Regions from separate parts of the Kaistella flava (ex Peng et al. 2021) genome, predicted to be linked through region 1. Evidence: riboswitches for the same ligand, from Rfam matches in the RefSeq annotation. Region 1 holds a riboswitch; the other holds the start of a gene.

Region 1 (7,896 bases):
ACCAATTAATGGTAGCGACGCCTAACGTTTCAGTACAAGAACCTATTGTAATAAAAAAGCCTCAAAATAAAATGTGGGGGCTTCTAATAATGGTCATTGGAACAACCTTTATAAGAGCAGCAATAGCTTTAAAGAAAGATCTTGGACATACGGGATTGCTAATTGCAATAGGACTCGGCGTAATTATAATATTAATCGGAGTTGTACAATTATTCAGAAAAAAAACGGTATCAGAAAATCCCGTACCTGTAACTGCAACACCAAGATTTGGCGAGCAAGATAGGTACGCATTTGAAGCTGCAGATAATTTATTTGAAGCCTTCGATGGCATGAGGCAAAATTTAGTTAGAAGATATAAAGCGATATCGAACTACTACACCAGAATTAAAGAATGGCAAATAGAGAGTAAGAAAAAGCTTGATAAAATTGAATACAATTCTCCTGATTTTGTAATTAATGTTATTAAAAAAGAGCCGCTGCTTCATTATTTGGAAATGAATAAATCTGAATTTCTAAGAAACTTAATCAATTTCTCCACTATTTTCCACAGAGACTACGATCCGGCTTCCGATAATGTTGACCAGGTTTACAATGATTTATATAAAAATTATTTTCTAAATATCTCTGAAAATATCGACGGGATTTTAGAAATGAGTATTGTAGACTACATTCAAAACAGAGTAGAATATCCATATTTAGAACCTGCTCCTGTTCTCCAAAGTACAATAAGAAATATTCAAAACGTGTCGATGCCTTTTTGTAATATAAAGCAGACCGCAAACTCAATCAATATTCAAAACTATGTTATTCACGAAAAAATTTCAAGTAATGAAGATTCTAAGCTTAGCGAGTTTGCAAGACATAGGGATGCGGCGATAAATCCAATTTTAACTTTCAGAAGCGACAACAAGAAGAAATATGTGGCAATTCAGGTAGCGGCTATTGAAAATGTTGAGGATATTGCGAGGTTTAATTTATAGTGTATTATTAATCGTCAGCAAAGACGTAAACTGCTTTAACGCTAATCGAAGATTTTGTTTTTATAATTTCCGAGTTTTTAAGACTAAATGAGCAACTACAAAAAATAATTGATTAATGAAAATTGCTATTTCAATCTGCTTTCTATTTTTTATAACAATCCTTAACGCCCAAATCAAACTCCTCTCTTGGAACATCGAAAACCTAGGCAAATCAAAATCAGATTTTACGATCACTTATGTTGCCGAAACCGTAAAAAACTATGATATTATAGCTATACAGGAAGTTGTAGCGGGTTATGGTGGAGCGCAAACAGTGGCTAGATTAGCAGATGAATTGAATCGTAAAGGAGCTAAATGGGATTATACCATTAGTGACCCAACGAGTAGCAGCGCCTACAAAACGGAACGCTATGCGTTTATCTGGAAAACAAGTAAAGTCAAGAAAATAGGAAAAGCTTGGCTTGAACGAAAATTCCATTTAGAGATTGATAGAGAGCCCTACTTCTGTACTTTTCAATATGAGGGCAAACAGTTCACTGTAGTTAATTTTCATGCGATTACTAAAAATAGACAACCGGAAACTGAAATTAAGTACTTTAAGTTTTTGCCCCATGAATATCCTAACTTAAACTTGATTTTTGCGGGTGATTTCAATTGTCCGCAATCACATACGGTTTTCAATCCTTTAAAGAAGATGGGTTATCGATCGATATTAATGAACCAAAAAACATCATTGAAAAAGGAATGTCGAGAGGATTTATGTTTAGCCTCAGAATTTGATAATATGTATTTCAATGCGGCTAAAATCAAACATCTCAATTCAGGAGTTATTCACTTTTACAAAAATTTCAATTCGCTGGAGGATGCTAGAAAAATCTCGGATCATATTCCTATTTGGTTTGAATTTGCAGTGGTAAACTAAATCATATAATTGGCGCACGGTTAACGCAAATCATATGGATGTAGACGTATTAATACAAATTACAGGTAGAAATTAATTTTATATTATCTAAAACTTGCCTTACGCAATATTTTAAAACAAAAATTAGTGTCTTTGTGCCTTCATTACAAACGTATTGCAAATCCAAATATCTAATAGAGCTAAATAAAACATGCCCTCACAAAAAATTTTGGAGATTATTGATTTTATAAAAATAGATTAGGAGTTATTATTAACCTTTATACTAGTTGAATCCCGACAACATTCTCTGTTATTTTTAATGGTAAACTTGCTTTTTAAAATTTCAAATGCCACTATTATAAATCCTCTCTATAGACAACAATATTATTCCGTATAACGATTTTTTTAGCAAGTTTAAAAGTGTTTTCGTTGATGATTAAACTGCTATCGAAACTTCTGTTCCTAAATTCGTTTCTCATCAGATGAAGGTAGGTTCCACGTGCAGTTGTCCAACCAGGATTACACACTTCCTTGTTGAAACTTTTGATAAGTTCTTCATCGGTTTGTGCAGCCAGACGATGCTTCCAAAGTTGTTCCTGTTTTATCATTATATGTTTGTTTTTGATTACGCTTTAAACCAACGTAATTATTTTATCTGTCATCTTTGAAATAATAAATCTGAAAGCATCTTTACCAAATTTACTTTTATTAGGAATTTGATTTTTATGCAATAATTCAACTGCAATTTCTCTGTTTTTCTGTAATAAACTTTTACTAATATATTCAGGTAAAATATTTAAACACATTGCTTTGTTAATTCGGGTAAGATATTGTTCGTGAAGCAGAATTCGACCGGTCTCATTGGTGGTTTTATTAAGATCTGATTCATAGTGGAATTTAAAATTAAAACTTTCCCGACCTCTGTCTAAAACATCTAAACCCAGAACCAATCCTTCCATCATGTCTCGGATGACTTTCACTCTTTCTTCTGCATCGAAACCTCCCTCAACAAAGAATTCTGAACCGTAATCCTGGTACGGAAATAAAAGTTTAAGATCAATGAAATCTTCATGTGAAGATTCATCAACTGCATAAACTTCAAGATATTCTTTTGGAGAAATTTCTACATTTTGCTTATAAACCTGACCTATTGTTTTAGTTGCCATATCTTTTTCAATGTTTTTAGATTAGATTAAACCGTTGTCTTAATTTTAAAATTGATGATTAATTATTTTCTTTTAATCAACATAAATTCACCATCTATTATTCTACACAACTGCAGCGTATCCGCAATACGATCAACACCAGAAATGATGTAAAGTGCAACTTCACGTCCTTCCATTAATTCCACAAAATCATCAGTTAATTTCGGCGATGGATAATTCATACTGCTTATAATTAGGGGCAGTTTATTTTCTTCTTCAAGCATATATTCATCGATTGTGCATTTTTCAGTGTATTCTTCTGCTACCAGATTCCAGGTAGATTCAATTGTTTTAAATATTATGTTTTTACAACCTGACTCTTTGTAAAATTCATGAACCAAAGTGTGACCGAAGATTGTACTGAAGTCCGGATTTATAAATGAAATATTGCTGTGTTGCGTAACAAAATTGCTTACGGTCACTTCAAATTCCGAATGGTCCCTCTTAAATTTAAATTGTTGTTCGTCAATGAGATATTCATATAATGAATCCAAAACGCTGTGAAGAAAGGTGTCTCCTAGATTTTTGTGCGTAAAAGAACAAGTGTTAACCCATTTGAATCTTTCGATTAAATACTGCTTAATAACTTCTTTGCTTTTTTCCAAATCATTATTGTAAAAACAAAAAATCCCGTAATCTTTCTTTAATACTTCTAAGGAGTTATATATTTCGTTGAGCGAAGAAATCATTTTGTTGACAAAGACTATTAATCTGTCTTTAAAATTCAAAAAATGGTATGTTTGTTCTGAATAACTATCGAACTTAAAAGTGAAAGGATAGAGGATTTTACCCTGAAAAAAATGGGGTGAGTACTCATCAATTCTAAATAGTATTGTTTGTCCCTCGGATATCATTTCGTATAAGTGACTGTTGTCTTCACCTTCCTTATTTGAGTGATATTCACTATTCTTTACCGCATTACAACTCATAGTTTATATTTTCAATTTGTTCTCTTGTAATTTTCTTAAGTGTTTTAAATTCGCCATTCTTAATCAGTTTTAAATCCATAGAATGTTCATATCCGGATAATTGTGATTTATTTAGAAAAACAACTTTCTGTCCCTCCATTCTTTTTATCAGTTCGGGTATGATTTTCGGTGAAATACCAAATTGTGTCCCTATAAATAATGGAAGTTTACCGTCTTCCTTGTTGAGATACTCATCGATCCCACTTTGTTCCAAATATTCATCAGGAATTCTGGTGTTTTTGTGATTCGTTTGAAGCATTTTTAGCAATTTGCAATCTTCTCCCATTTCTTCAAAAAACCTTTCGTGCAGTTTAGGATAAATGCTCCAATTCTCTTCTCCATCTAAATTAATGATGTATTTATATTCACTCAAAATATCTTCAAATATATCTTCGTGTTGAATTTCTTTATTTCTTATGCTGTAGTAAGGATTTTTTATAAGAACTTTAAATATTGCTTCCGCGAGACTTTGCTTGAATGTAAGTCCTACATTTTGGAAAGGAAATTTATTGATCGTGTTTTCAATAAATGGATCTATTACAATTCTTCGAATATTATTTTTTCCATCTTCAGAATGCTTGTTATACTGGCAAAATTTTGCAGAAATTTCTTTTATATATTCGATATTTATTGCAATATCTTCTAAAATAGAGATCAGATTTCCTACATATTCCTTTACATGTTCTTCAATATTGTATGGAAGGAAATAATGCTCTTCAGTAAAATAATAGAACTTGATGTTGGGAAATGGAAAGATAATTTCACCATAAAAGTGATGTTCAATGTAATTTTCAATATTAAAAATAATATTATTTTCTTCACGCGAAAATTGGTAAATAACACACATATCAGTTGGGTTTTTTTAGTTATTGTATTTTAATCTTGAATATGGTTTTCATTATTTTCGATAAATTCCTGCATCAGAAACCAGTCGTAATGGCCTTTTCTTTTATTCATACTTTGTTGTGCAAGAAGAAAGAGTTTCTCTTCAAAAGGTTTCGCCAGATATTCTTTCAGTTGCTGTTCAAGATCACTAAAACAAGGTGGTTTGGGATTAGTCGTAAAAGTTGTAGTGATTTCCAGATCTGCACATTTACCATTGCTGATGAAATATTGGGAAAGAAAAGTAAAGATGCCTTCGCTAAAGTTGATATTAGAATTTTCTCCGTCATTAAAATCAGGAAAATGAGCCCGCATAAAAACGCCTAAAAGTTCATCTCTATTACGAATGTAGATTTCGCTTTTGCCATTATTAAAGTTTTCCAGATTGGTCAGCAGTTGCAGAAAATCTTTTCTGATGATTTTATTATGCTCTTGAATAATCGCTGAAATTTCAAAACATTTCTGAATCAAATCCTGACCTGCAGAATTCTGTTCTTCGTCATTAAATTCTTTTGAATCTTCCGGTATTCGTTGTAGCACTAAACCATTAAAAGGTGAGAGTATTTGTAATTCCACCAAAGTCGGCATGCTGATGGAAATATTACCTACGACGATTCTGTCGTTGTTTTCAAAATAGATAATACTGTTTCTCATAGGATTTTAATTTTAAAATCGAAATAATGAACAGGAGGTTTTGGCTGAAATTGTTGGGATATAACCTTTTATTTTGGCAGGTCGCCCTCATTCTATACCACCGCGGAGGGTTAACTCTCGGTTGGTGTCCCGCATTTGCAGAATCTCCTGATGATTTGTTTCGTTGATTTCTATTGCAAAGTAAAACATGATATATGCATTCTATCTGCACAGTTTATTTTTTATAGAATTAAATAGTAAATAATCTTATTTGGATGAAGAAAATTATTCTTGGCGGGCAGTCTTAGTATTTATTCCATTTTTGGAGTCAAACCACTCCTTTGCAAGGTCATTATAAGGCAACCATTTCCCTTTTACATGATGCCTGGAAAGATAAAATTCCTTTTCTACATCAGTAAACTTTTCAAATTCTTGGCGTAATAACTTTGATTCAGTGGTAAGGGATAGGCAGGGATAAGAATATGAAGATTCCGTAATGGCAATCTCAAGCTGCTGTGCGAAATCCACATTTTTCTCGCGCTGTATTTTTTTATGATAATTTTTTATTTCGGTGTCATTTCTGCCATCACATAGATATATATATAAACATGATCACAATTTTGTTCAGTTATTAGATTTCTCATCTTTCGGAGCGTGATATCACGGTCTTCATATTCATAAATGTCAGCAATAGATGATTGTTTCGTTAAAATGAAATGCTTTAAGGAAAGAGTGATATTTTCGATGGTTCGTTTACTGAAGAATTTCATATCATCATCAGCCCACCATTCAAATCTGACTTCCTCATCAATACTTTTCCAAACGAATCTATGATAACATCTTTCGGTTGACTCATGGTTCAGAAATTTGGCTTTATCATGAAGACTATCGCTGGCAAAACGTGAAAAGTAGAAGTAACCTTGTGATACTCTAAAGATAAGGTTCCTTATAATCCAGAAATTATTTTCATCGTGCAAGTCATCGGCATCTGTAAAGTATTCTCCTTTTATTCCTGGATAGGGATAAATGACCTCGATTTCCACATAATATTTTTCTGGAATTTTTACATTGACGATCAAAAATTGACCCATCGCCCATTGTACAAAAGTAGTTTCCATATGATTGTAATTTTTAAACAAACATCAAATCATCAGTAAGGAAAATGATTGTAGTAACCTTTTATATTTGGCAGGTCGCCCTCATTCTATACCACCGTGGAGGCTTAACTCTCGGTTGGTGTTCCCGTGACTTTGTTCGGGACTCTCCTGATGATTTGTTTCGTTGATTTCTATTGCAAAGTAAAACACGATATATGCATTTTATCTGCACAGTGAAATTCAATTAAAAGTTTTTAAATTTGATTTTATAAAATAGACCGATGATTACTTCTCTGAAAAATGCCACCATTAATGATATTGCTGTAAAAGAATTAATTTTCTATGATGACAGCGATGTTGAAGGACTTGTCCAGTTTTGCCACAGGAATTCTATTTCTTATTTACCATCGAAAGACCGGAAAAAAGTGTACAGACTCATTAAGAATGTATTTGCAGAAATAGAGCTGCATCATCATATGTGCCTTTCACCGGAAGATTTGCTTTTTGAAGAGACTACTTTGGAAAAATTCAGAAAGGTGAATGAACATGAAATTAAGTTTGTTACTGAAAATGAAAAAATTGTTGGTGTGGTTCATATTGTTGATTATAATAACGAATTTGTAGCAGTAGAGTTGTACCGTGCTTTTTTTAAGTTTGAAAATAACTTGAGAACCCTACTTATACGCGAAAAGTTGACCAATGAGGATTTCCTTTCGTGGTTAGGTCATCAAAGAGATATTGAAGTCAATGATAATGACATCGATTCAGATTACTGGACAAACAAGTTTAAGTCTTATTTTCCTCTGGATGAAAAACACAAATCATTGAAAGAGCGGGAAAGAAAAAGTGTTTTCCCATTTCAAACTTTTTACTTCTCCGATATTTTGTCATTTGCAATAGATCAAAATATTCTGGATGAAAATATATTCTCACCAAAATCCTTAACAAAACTAAGGAATTATATCGCTCACAACCGTCATTTCACCTCCATTAGTGAATCAGATGAGGGGCAACTTATTTACGATTTTTCGCACCTTTTAAAGTTTATTGAGAACATTAATTTTTTTTTCATTTCTTATGAAGAGCTGCTGAACCAGTTAAAGGCACCTGAAAAAACTGCAGTGTAAAATTCATGTAAGTGCAGGTCAAATGCACAACTTGCCGTTTGCTTTGTAGATCTAATCCATCAATATTATAATCTACAAAAAATGAAACAGGCAGTTATTCATA
Region 2 (7,896 bases), 1.4 Mb from region 1:
ACATTTTGATGGCGTAGGAACTGTAGTTGAAGAATTGTTGCGACAAGTAAAGCCTGACAACGCCTACTTCGGTGAAAAGGATTACCAGCAATTAGCAATCATTGAAAAATTAGTAGAGCAATTAAAACTTCCCGTAAAAATTCATGGTGTTGCAATTTACCGTGAAGAGAACGGACTTGCTATGAGTTCACGAAATGAACGATTGAGCCATTTTCAAAGAGATGCTGCCAAAGTAATTCATGAAACATTGGTTAAAGTAAATGATTGGTTTCGGATCATGACCATTCCAGAAATTAATAAACGTGTAAAAGATATTTTCGATGACGAACGCGGAATGACTTTGGAATATTTTGAAATCGCAGATGAAACTACGTTAAAGAAAACCGATTTCTTTTATAAAGATAAAAAACACCGCGCCTTCATTGTCGTCAATGTTGGTACAGTTCGATTAATTGATAATTTACATTTAGATTAATACCTTTTAAAAAAACAGAATATTGCTCGACTGTAATATTCTATTTTTATTTCTATTCTAAAATTTATTTGTTGGAAATATCCCTTCTGAATTAGTCCTCAAGGGATATTTGTTGTATGTTTATCTTTTACTAAAATCAATTATTATTTAAAAGAAAACATGAAAGCACTACTCTATTTTTCACTCTTAATTCCAATCAATTTCTTAGCTCAAGAACAAACAACATCCGAAAAATTCTGGACACAATTAGAAGCACATTGTGGAAAATCATACCAAGGCGAAATAATTTCTGGAGGAGCTGAAGGTGACGGATTTACCGGAAAGAAATTAGTAATGCACGTTCGGTCTTGTAAAAAAAATGATATTAGAATTCCATTTTTCGTAGGGGACGATAAATCCAGAACTTGGGTTTTACATAAAAATACCAACAAAATTCTAAGCTTAAAGCACGATCATCGAAATCCAGATGGCACAGAAGAGAAAGTAACTCAATATGGCGGTACAAACTCAAATGTAGGTTTGAAGAATCTTCAGATGTTTCCGGCTGACGAACACAGTACGAAGATGTTGCCAAAAGCTGCTACTAATCTTTGGTGGTTTACCATTGATGCAGAAAGTTTCACTTATAACCTTCGCCGAATCGGGAACGAGCGTTTATTTACTGTTCGTTTTGATTTAACTAAAAAGATTGAAACTCCAGGCGCACCTTGGGGAACAAAAGAATAATAATAATCGAAAATATTGCAGATTACAACCATAAAAAAATCCATTTTGAAACAAACAAAATGGATTTCTTCATGAGCAGAATATTCAATTATTCAACTCTGAAAGAAACTTTACAGACACATCCGTAAGTTGAAATCTCACCATCTTTCACGTGGCATTTCATGTCTTTTACGTAAACGCTATCAATGTTTTTAACCGTTTTCGAAACTTCCTTCACGGCATTTTTTATAGCGTCATCAAAACTAATTTCTGAAGTAGCAATTACTTCAAGCACTTTTACTATCATAATATTTGTTTTTAATTTACTTTAAAATTAATATAAAAATTAGGAGCCTACTAGATGTTTAACAAACTTTAAGATAATGAGTTAAGAAATATAATTTCATTTTTTATTTCAAATAAGAGAAAAACGCTCTTACTCTAAAGGTACAAAAAGACACATTTCTTACTCATAACTCACCAACCAATTATGGGTTTTTCAACCCTAAATTCATATTTATTACCACACTACCTTTGAGTGAATAACCACAAAACTTAATACCATGAAAAATCTAATCGCACCATTAATTTTTTATTTTCTTCTGCCGACAATTAGTTGTAAAAACTCACCAGAAGTGGCAGAAAACAAAAACGACTTGGAAAATACAGCGTGGTACGGAGTTGCAAATATTCCAACTGCAGAAAATGTTACTTTTAAATTTACTGACAATGAGTTTAAAGTATATGTGAAGGATAAAGTTGTAGAGGAAATGAAATATAAAGTAAATAATGATTCTCTAATTATCACCAAAATCATCGGTGGTTCACCATGTCCCGTAAACAGTAAAGGAATTTACCAATATTCGATTGAAAACCAAAAATTAAGTTTAAAATTCATTTCAGAAGAATGTGATTCCAGACAATACAATCTTAATATTTCTAATTTTGTTGAAGTGAAATAATGTCCGAATTTAATTGACCAAAAGATTGATTTAATTAAACAGTATTTTCATTCAAATCGACCTAAAAAATATTAACATTAAAAATTTTATGACATTTTGTTGGAGATTAAAAAAAATTATATAGATTTGCACCTCTAAAGACGTTCTTTAAAAAATCGCAACTTATTCAGAAAAGTGGAGGGAATTGACCCTTTGAAACTTTGGCAACCTGTTTAGAAATAAATAAGGTGCAAAATTCAACTCGTTAGCGCGGGAAAGATAAGTCAGATATTAAAATTTAGAAAAAAGAAATTCTATATATTAAGCTCTTTTGATTTGTCGAAAGAGCTTTTTTTATGCTCTTTCGACAAGTATTTCAAAGGATAAGTTGCCCAAAATTTAAAACAAATAAATTAAAATATGAGCAATTTAAAATTTGAAACTTTGCAAGTTCACGCCGGTCAAACCGTAGATTCAACCACCAATTCTAGAGCAGTTCCGCTCTATCAAACCGCCTGTTATACCTTTAATGATGCAGAACATGCTGCTAATCTTTTTGGTTTAAAAGAATTCGGAAATATCTACACGCGCTTGATGAATCCAACAACAGATGTTTTCGAAAAAAGACTGGCAGCTTTGCATGGCGGCGTTGCAGCCTTAGCAACAAGTTCTGGTCATGCTGCACAATTTTTAGCCTTGACTAATATCCTTCAAAACGGCGATAATTTCGTGAGTTCACCTTATTTGTACGGCGGAAGTTATAACCAGTTCAAAGTATCTTTTAAAAAATTAGGAATACAAACTCGCTTTGCAGAAGATAACGAACCTGAAAGTTTTGAAACACTTATTGATGAAAATACAAAAGCCATTTATCTTGAAACGATTGGAAATCCCAGTTTAAATATTCCCGATTTTGAAGCGGTTGCAGAAGTTGCCAAAAAACATGGTATTCCCTTAATTGTTGACAACACTTTCGGAGCTGGCGGATATCTTTTTCAACCATTAAAACATGGTGCTAATATTGTCGTAGAATCAGCTACCAAATGGATTGGTGGACACGGAACTTCAATTGGTGGAATCATTATCGATGGTGGAAATTTTGATTGGAGCAACGGAAAATTCCCACAATTATCAGAACCTTGTGAGAGTTATCACGGTCTGGTTTTCACTGATGTTTTCGGCGTGAATTCTCAATTTGGAAATATCGCTTTTATCATCAAAGCCAGAGTGGAAGGTATGCGAGATTTTGGTCCCACAATTTCTCCTTTCAACTCTTTTCTACTATTACAAGGTCTGGAAACATTGTCACTTCGTTTAGAAAGAACGGTAAGTAATGCACAAACAATTGCTGATTTTTTGGAAAATCATCCGAAAGTTGAAAAAGTTTTATATCCAGGTTTATCCAATTTCCCAGATCATGAAAATGCAAAGAAATATTTAAAAAGAGGATTCGGTGGCGTGTTAAGTTTTGATATTAAAGGAGGAAAAGAATCCGCCGTAAAATTCATTAATCATTTATCATTAATTAGCCACGTTGCGAATGTTGGAGATTCGAAAACTTTAATTATCAATCCGTCTTCAACAACGCATGAGCAATTATCTGATGCCGAAAGAGAAAAAGCCGGAATTCGTCCGGGACAAATAAGACTGAGCGTTGGAATCGAACACATCGATGATATTATCGCTGATTTAGAATCAGGTTTTTCGATTATTTAGACCGCAAAAGAGCTAAAAGAAATAATAAAGTTTCGTGGAAAAAGAATGCAAAAGTTCAAAGCATTATCCACCACATGAGTCTTTCTTGCCACGAATACACGAATTTCATTCGTGTATTCGTGGCATTTTTTATAAAATATAATTTTCACCTTATTATCTTATAATTTTTTGAAAACCGCTGTTGTTTAATCAATCTTCGGTTCATAATCGAGCGGAAGAAAATTTCCCATTTTATTATTACTCAAACTTCCCTGTAAAATCATTTGTTCAGGATCCGAAGAATTTCCATCTGGGTAAATATCAAATGAATTCCCATCCACATAAATATAAGAAGTCTGCTGGACCATCGAAGTTTCTTTAACAATTTTAGACTTAACAATTGCAAAATAATGCTTCGGATAATTCACCTGAAGAATATCTTTAAATGCTAATGTTTTTTTATCACCAACCTTTTCAATAAAAGAAGAAGTGGGAATTTTCGTCTCAATAACAGCCAAAGCTTTTTCTTTAGCCACTATTTTATCTTTATCAAGTTTAACAATATGATTTACCCAAAATCCCTGCTCTGCAATTTGATCTTGATAAGCACTTCTCAGAAAATGCATGATACTTCCGTGGTAAGCATTCAGGCGATTAACTTCATTTATTTTCTTCGGATTAACATCTTTAAAAAAAGAAGTTCCGGAATAAGCGACCGTATTATTTCTAAAATCCGCTTCAAAATTCAAAAGATTAAATTGAATCTGATACGCCAATCGTTTATTCTCAATAATTAAAGTCTGCGGGGCTTTCACTTTCAAAATTTGATTCTTTTTGTCGAAAGCAAACTTCAGCGTTTTCTGATTTTTTATTTTCACATTTTCCTGATCAATCCCTACAAATTGTCCCAGAAAATAACTGATAAATTTATTGTAAGCTTCGTCGGTATATGGAATCAGCACAACTTCTTCAATATCCTGAACTTTAAGTAACACGATTTTTACCTTCTTTCCAACAGCCTCAGAAATCTGCACCGAAAAAGTTTCATACCCATTTTTCTGAAAAACAAGCGCAGCATTTTTTTGATTTTGCACATCGAGCGAAAAATTCCCATTGCCGTCAGAAACCGTATAGATTTTGGAACCGTCAACATAAATATTAACCTCCGAAAGTGGTCTGTCATTTTCTGTAAAAGTAATCCCGGAAATAACCTGTGCCTGAAAACCTGCAGTCAGAAAAAGAACGATAAAAACTAAAAATTTATTCATCTCGCAATATTACTAAAAAGTAAACAATAGTTTCAAAATTTTAAATAAAAGGAGCATAAAGATTTTCTCTGTTCTCGAAGAGCAGTCCCGCTGTCCGCTATATCTTTATTGTCTCGTTTCTAAAAACGAGACAATAAAGGATGCCGCTTCCATCGTGGCTATAACTTTAGTCAGTGCTTCTTTTAAAAAAATAAAAATATTTATAACAGAAACGTAGAATCATACAAAAGAAAATCCTTAAAAAATTGTAATATAAAAGAGAGCAATATTATTTACTTATCATTCCCTGAAGTTTCAGATCATGTAAATTCTTTTAGAAAATAACCAGATAATATATTGTTAACTTCTGAGTGTAGCAGAAATTCGTTTAGGATTATCGATTAAATCAAGCGCATCAAGAATATTAGTACAAGCAATATTCGAAACCATAAGTGCCTCAACTGACGCACCTTCTTTTTGAATAAGTATAATACCAATTACTGAGCGCTGTACCATCTCTCTATCCTTACTACCATTACCAATACTGATCACGGACTCTTTCCCCAACATCTCAACATACTTTCCTTTTTCAATATTTTGATTATGCGCGGAAAGCAATTTTAATGTACAGGAGATTCCTTCAAGTTCTTTTTCTGCAGTTCCGAAACTATTACCTGTAACAATATGAACTTGTAATTTTTCAGAAATCAGATTAAGTTTCTCTTTCACTCCAGCAATTAATTTTCCATCAATTGCAAGCGTACCATTGAAATCAACCATCAAATGTTGCAAGTGCAACTCGTCCTCTCTAAAACCGGGAATAAGAATACTAAGCATAATATTATGTTATATTTTAATAAAATAAAAGATCCTGACAAAAACACAAGATAAGTTAGTCTATAAAAAATAAATTTTAGATAATAAATATTTTCAGCAATAGATCTGGATTAAGGAGTTAAGAATATTAAGATTTTCGATAAAAATGGTAATGCCAAATCCGTCTATTATCTTTTGGTCTTCTCTTTGTCCTTGTCTTTTCTTTGGTTTTTGGGCACAAAAAAAACCTCAATCATTTCTGATTGAGGTTTAAAAAAACTGGCGGCGACCTACTCTCCCGCGTTAGCAGTACCATCGGCGCTAGAGGGCTTAACTTCTGTGTTCGGAATGGGAACAGGTGAGCCCCTCTGCTAAAACCACCCTAAAGGTTGTTTTGTACAAAAGGATGTACAGTATATTGTAATTAGGCTGTAGATTTTAGGTGGTAGGTAGTAGACCATGGGTCTATTATCTATCAGTCTATTATCTTTTAGTCTAATAGTTATCGATAAAAATTATCACAAAGAGCAAACCTTGTTGCACTGTCGAGTACCTTAATTAGGCAATAAATCTACGGGTAATTAGTACTACTCGGCTATGACATTACTGCCTTTACACCTATAGCCTATCAACGTTGTCATCTCCAACGACCCTTAAAAGATGTCTCATCTTGAGGCAGGTTTCGCACTTATATGCTTTCAGTGCTTATCCTTTCCAAACGTAGCTACTCAGCGGTGCTCCTGGCGGAACAACTGATACACCAGAGGTTTGTTCAAATCGGTCCTCTCGTACTAGATTCAAGCCCTCTCAAACATCTAACGCCCGCAATAGATAGAGACCGAACTGTCTCACGACGTTCTGAACCCAGCTCGCGTGCCACTTTAATGGGCGAACAGCCCAACCCTTGGGACCTTCTCCAGCCCCAGGATGTGACGAGCCGACATCGAGGTGCCGAACCTCCCCGTCGATATGAGCTCTTGGGGGAGACTAGCCTGTTATCCCCGGAGTACCTTTTATCCTATGAGCGATGGCCCTTCCATACGGAACCACCGGATCACTATGTCCTGCTTTCGCACCTGATCGACTTGTAGGTCTCACAGTCAAGCACCCTTATGCCATTACACTCTACGCACGGTTACCAAGCGTGCTGAGGGTACCTTTGAAAGCCTCCGTTACTCTTTTGGAGGCGACCACCCCAGTCAAACTACCCACCACGCACTGTCCTTCCGTTAGGAAGTTAGGCTCCAAATAAACAAAGGGTGGTATTTCAACGTTGACTCCACTGACACTAGCGTGCCCGCTTCAAAGTCTCCCACCTATCCTACACATTGTTTATTCAAAGTCAATACGAAGTTATAGTAAAGGTTCACAGGGTCTTTTCGTCCCATTGCGGGTACTCGGCATCTTCACCGAGACTACAATTTCACAGAGCTCATGGTTGAGACAGTGCCCAGATCGTTACACCATTCGTGCAGGTCGGAACTTACCCGACAAGGAATTTCGCTACCTTAGGACCGTTATAGTTACGGCCGCCGTTTACTGGGGCTTCAGTTAATTGCTTCGGTTACCCTAACAACCTTCCTTAACCTTCCAGCACCGGGCAGGTGTCAGACCCTATACAGCATCTTTCGATTTAGCAGAGTCCTGTGTTTTTGATAAACAGTCGCCTGGGCCTCTTTACTGAGGCCAGCATTGCTGCTGGCGTCCCTTCTTCCGAAGTTACGAGACTATTTTGCCTAGTTCCTTAACCATGATTCACTCTAGCACCTTAGGATTCTCTCCTCGACTACCTGTGTCGGTTTTGGTACGAGTTGCTTCACTTCGGCTTTTCTTGGAAGCACTTTCCCCTACAACAACTTCGCCCGAAGGCTAGGTCTTGACTATTCCGTCAGTCTCCAGTAAGTACGGCACTCCGTCCCCTTTTTAGTGTGAGCAAGTATGGGAATATTAACCCATTATCCATCCACTTCCCCTTTCGGGTTCGCGTTAGGTCCCGACTAACCCTCAGCTGATTAGC

What was found. A riboswitch is a leader RNA that binds a small molecule or an ion and turns the genes downstream of it on or off. The one in region 1 is predicted to bind S-adenosylmethionine.
Region 2: linked by a shared signal. The riboswitch ahead of Q73A0000_RS15795 (O-acetylhomoserine aminocarboxypropyltransferase/cysteine synthase family protein) and the one ahead of Q73A0000_RS05140 (hypothetical protein) in region 1 are both predicted to bind S-adenosylmethionine.

Annotation. Positions count from the first base shown of each region.
Region 1 covers NZ_CP040442.1:1,142,287-1,150,182, reverse strand. The annotation lists gene Q73A0000_RS05180 (C1 family peptidase) at 1-980, shown strand, start outside; gene Q73A0000_RS05175 (endonuclease/exonuclease/phosphatase family protein) at 1,096-1,902, shown strand; gene Q73A0000_RS05170 (hypothetical protein) at 2,238-2,489, opposite strand; gene Q73A0000_RS05165 (hypothetical protein) at 2,514-3,047, opposite strand; gene Q73A0000_RS05160 (hypothetical protein) at 3,110-4,015, opposite strand; gene Q73A0000_RS05155 (hypothetical protein) at 4,005-4,901, opposite strand; gene Q73A0000_RS05150 (hypothetical protein) at 4,931-5,590, opposite strand; SAM-I-IV-variant riboswitch at 5,650-5,749, opposite strand; gene Q73A0000_RS05145 (hypothetical protein) at 5,855-6,097, opposite strand; gene Q73A0000_RS05140 (hypothetical protein) at 6,133-6,687, opposite strand; SAM-I-IV-variant riboswitch at 6,741-6,846, opposite strand; gene Q73A0000_RS05135 (hypothetical protein) at 6,948-7,793, shown strand; gene Q73A0000_RS05130 (N-formylglutamate amidohydrolase) at 7,875-7,896, shown strand, end outside.
Region 2 covers NZ_CP040442.1:3,495,712-3,503,607, reverse strand. The annotation lists gene panC (pantoate--beta-alanine ligase) at 1-475, shown strand, start outside; gene Q73A0000_RS15810 (hypothetical protein) at 635-1,201, shown strand; gene Q73A0000_RS15805 (dodecin family protein) at 1,290-1,487, opposite strand; gene Q73A0000_RS15800 (hypothetical protein) at 1,744-2,142, shown strand; SAM riboswitch class I at 2,302-2,407, shown strand; gene Q73A0000_RS15795 (O-acetylhomoserine aminocarboxypropyltransferase/cysteine synthase family protein) at 2,542-3,837, shown strand; gene Q73A0000_RS15790 (carboxypeptidase-like regulatory domain-containing protein) at 4,023-5,084, opposite strand; gene Q73A0000_RS15785 (HAD family hydrolase) at 5,424-5,900, opposite strand; rRNA gene rrf (5S ribosomal RNA) at 6,157-6,264, opposite strand; rRNA gene Q73A0000_RS15775 (23S ribosomal RNA) at 6,441-7,896, opposite strand, start outside.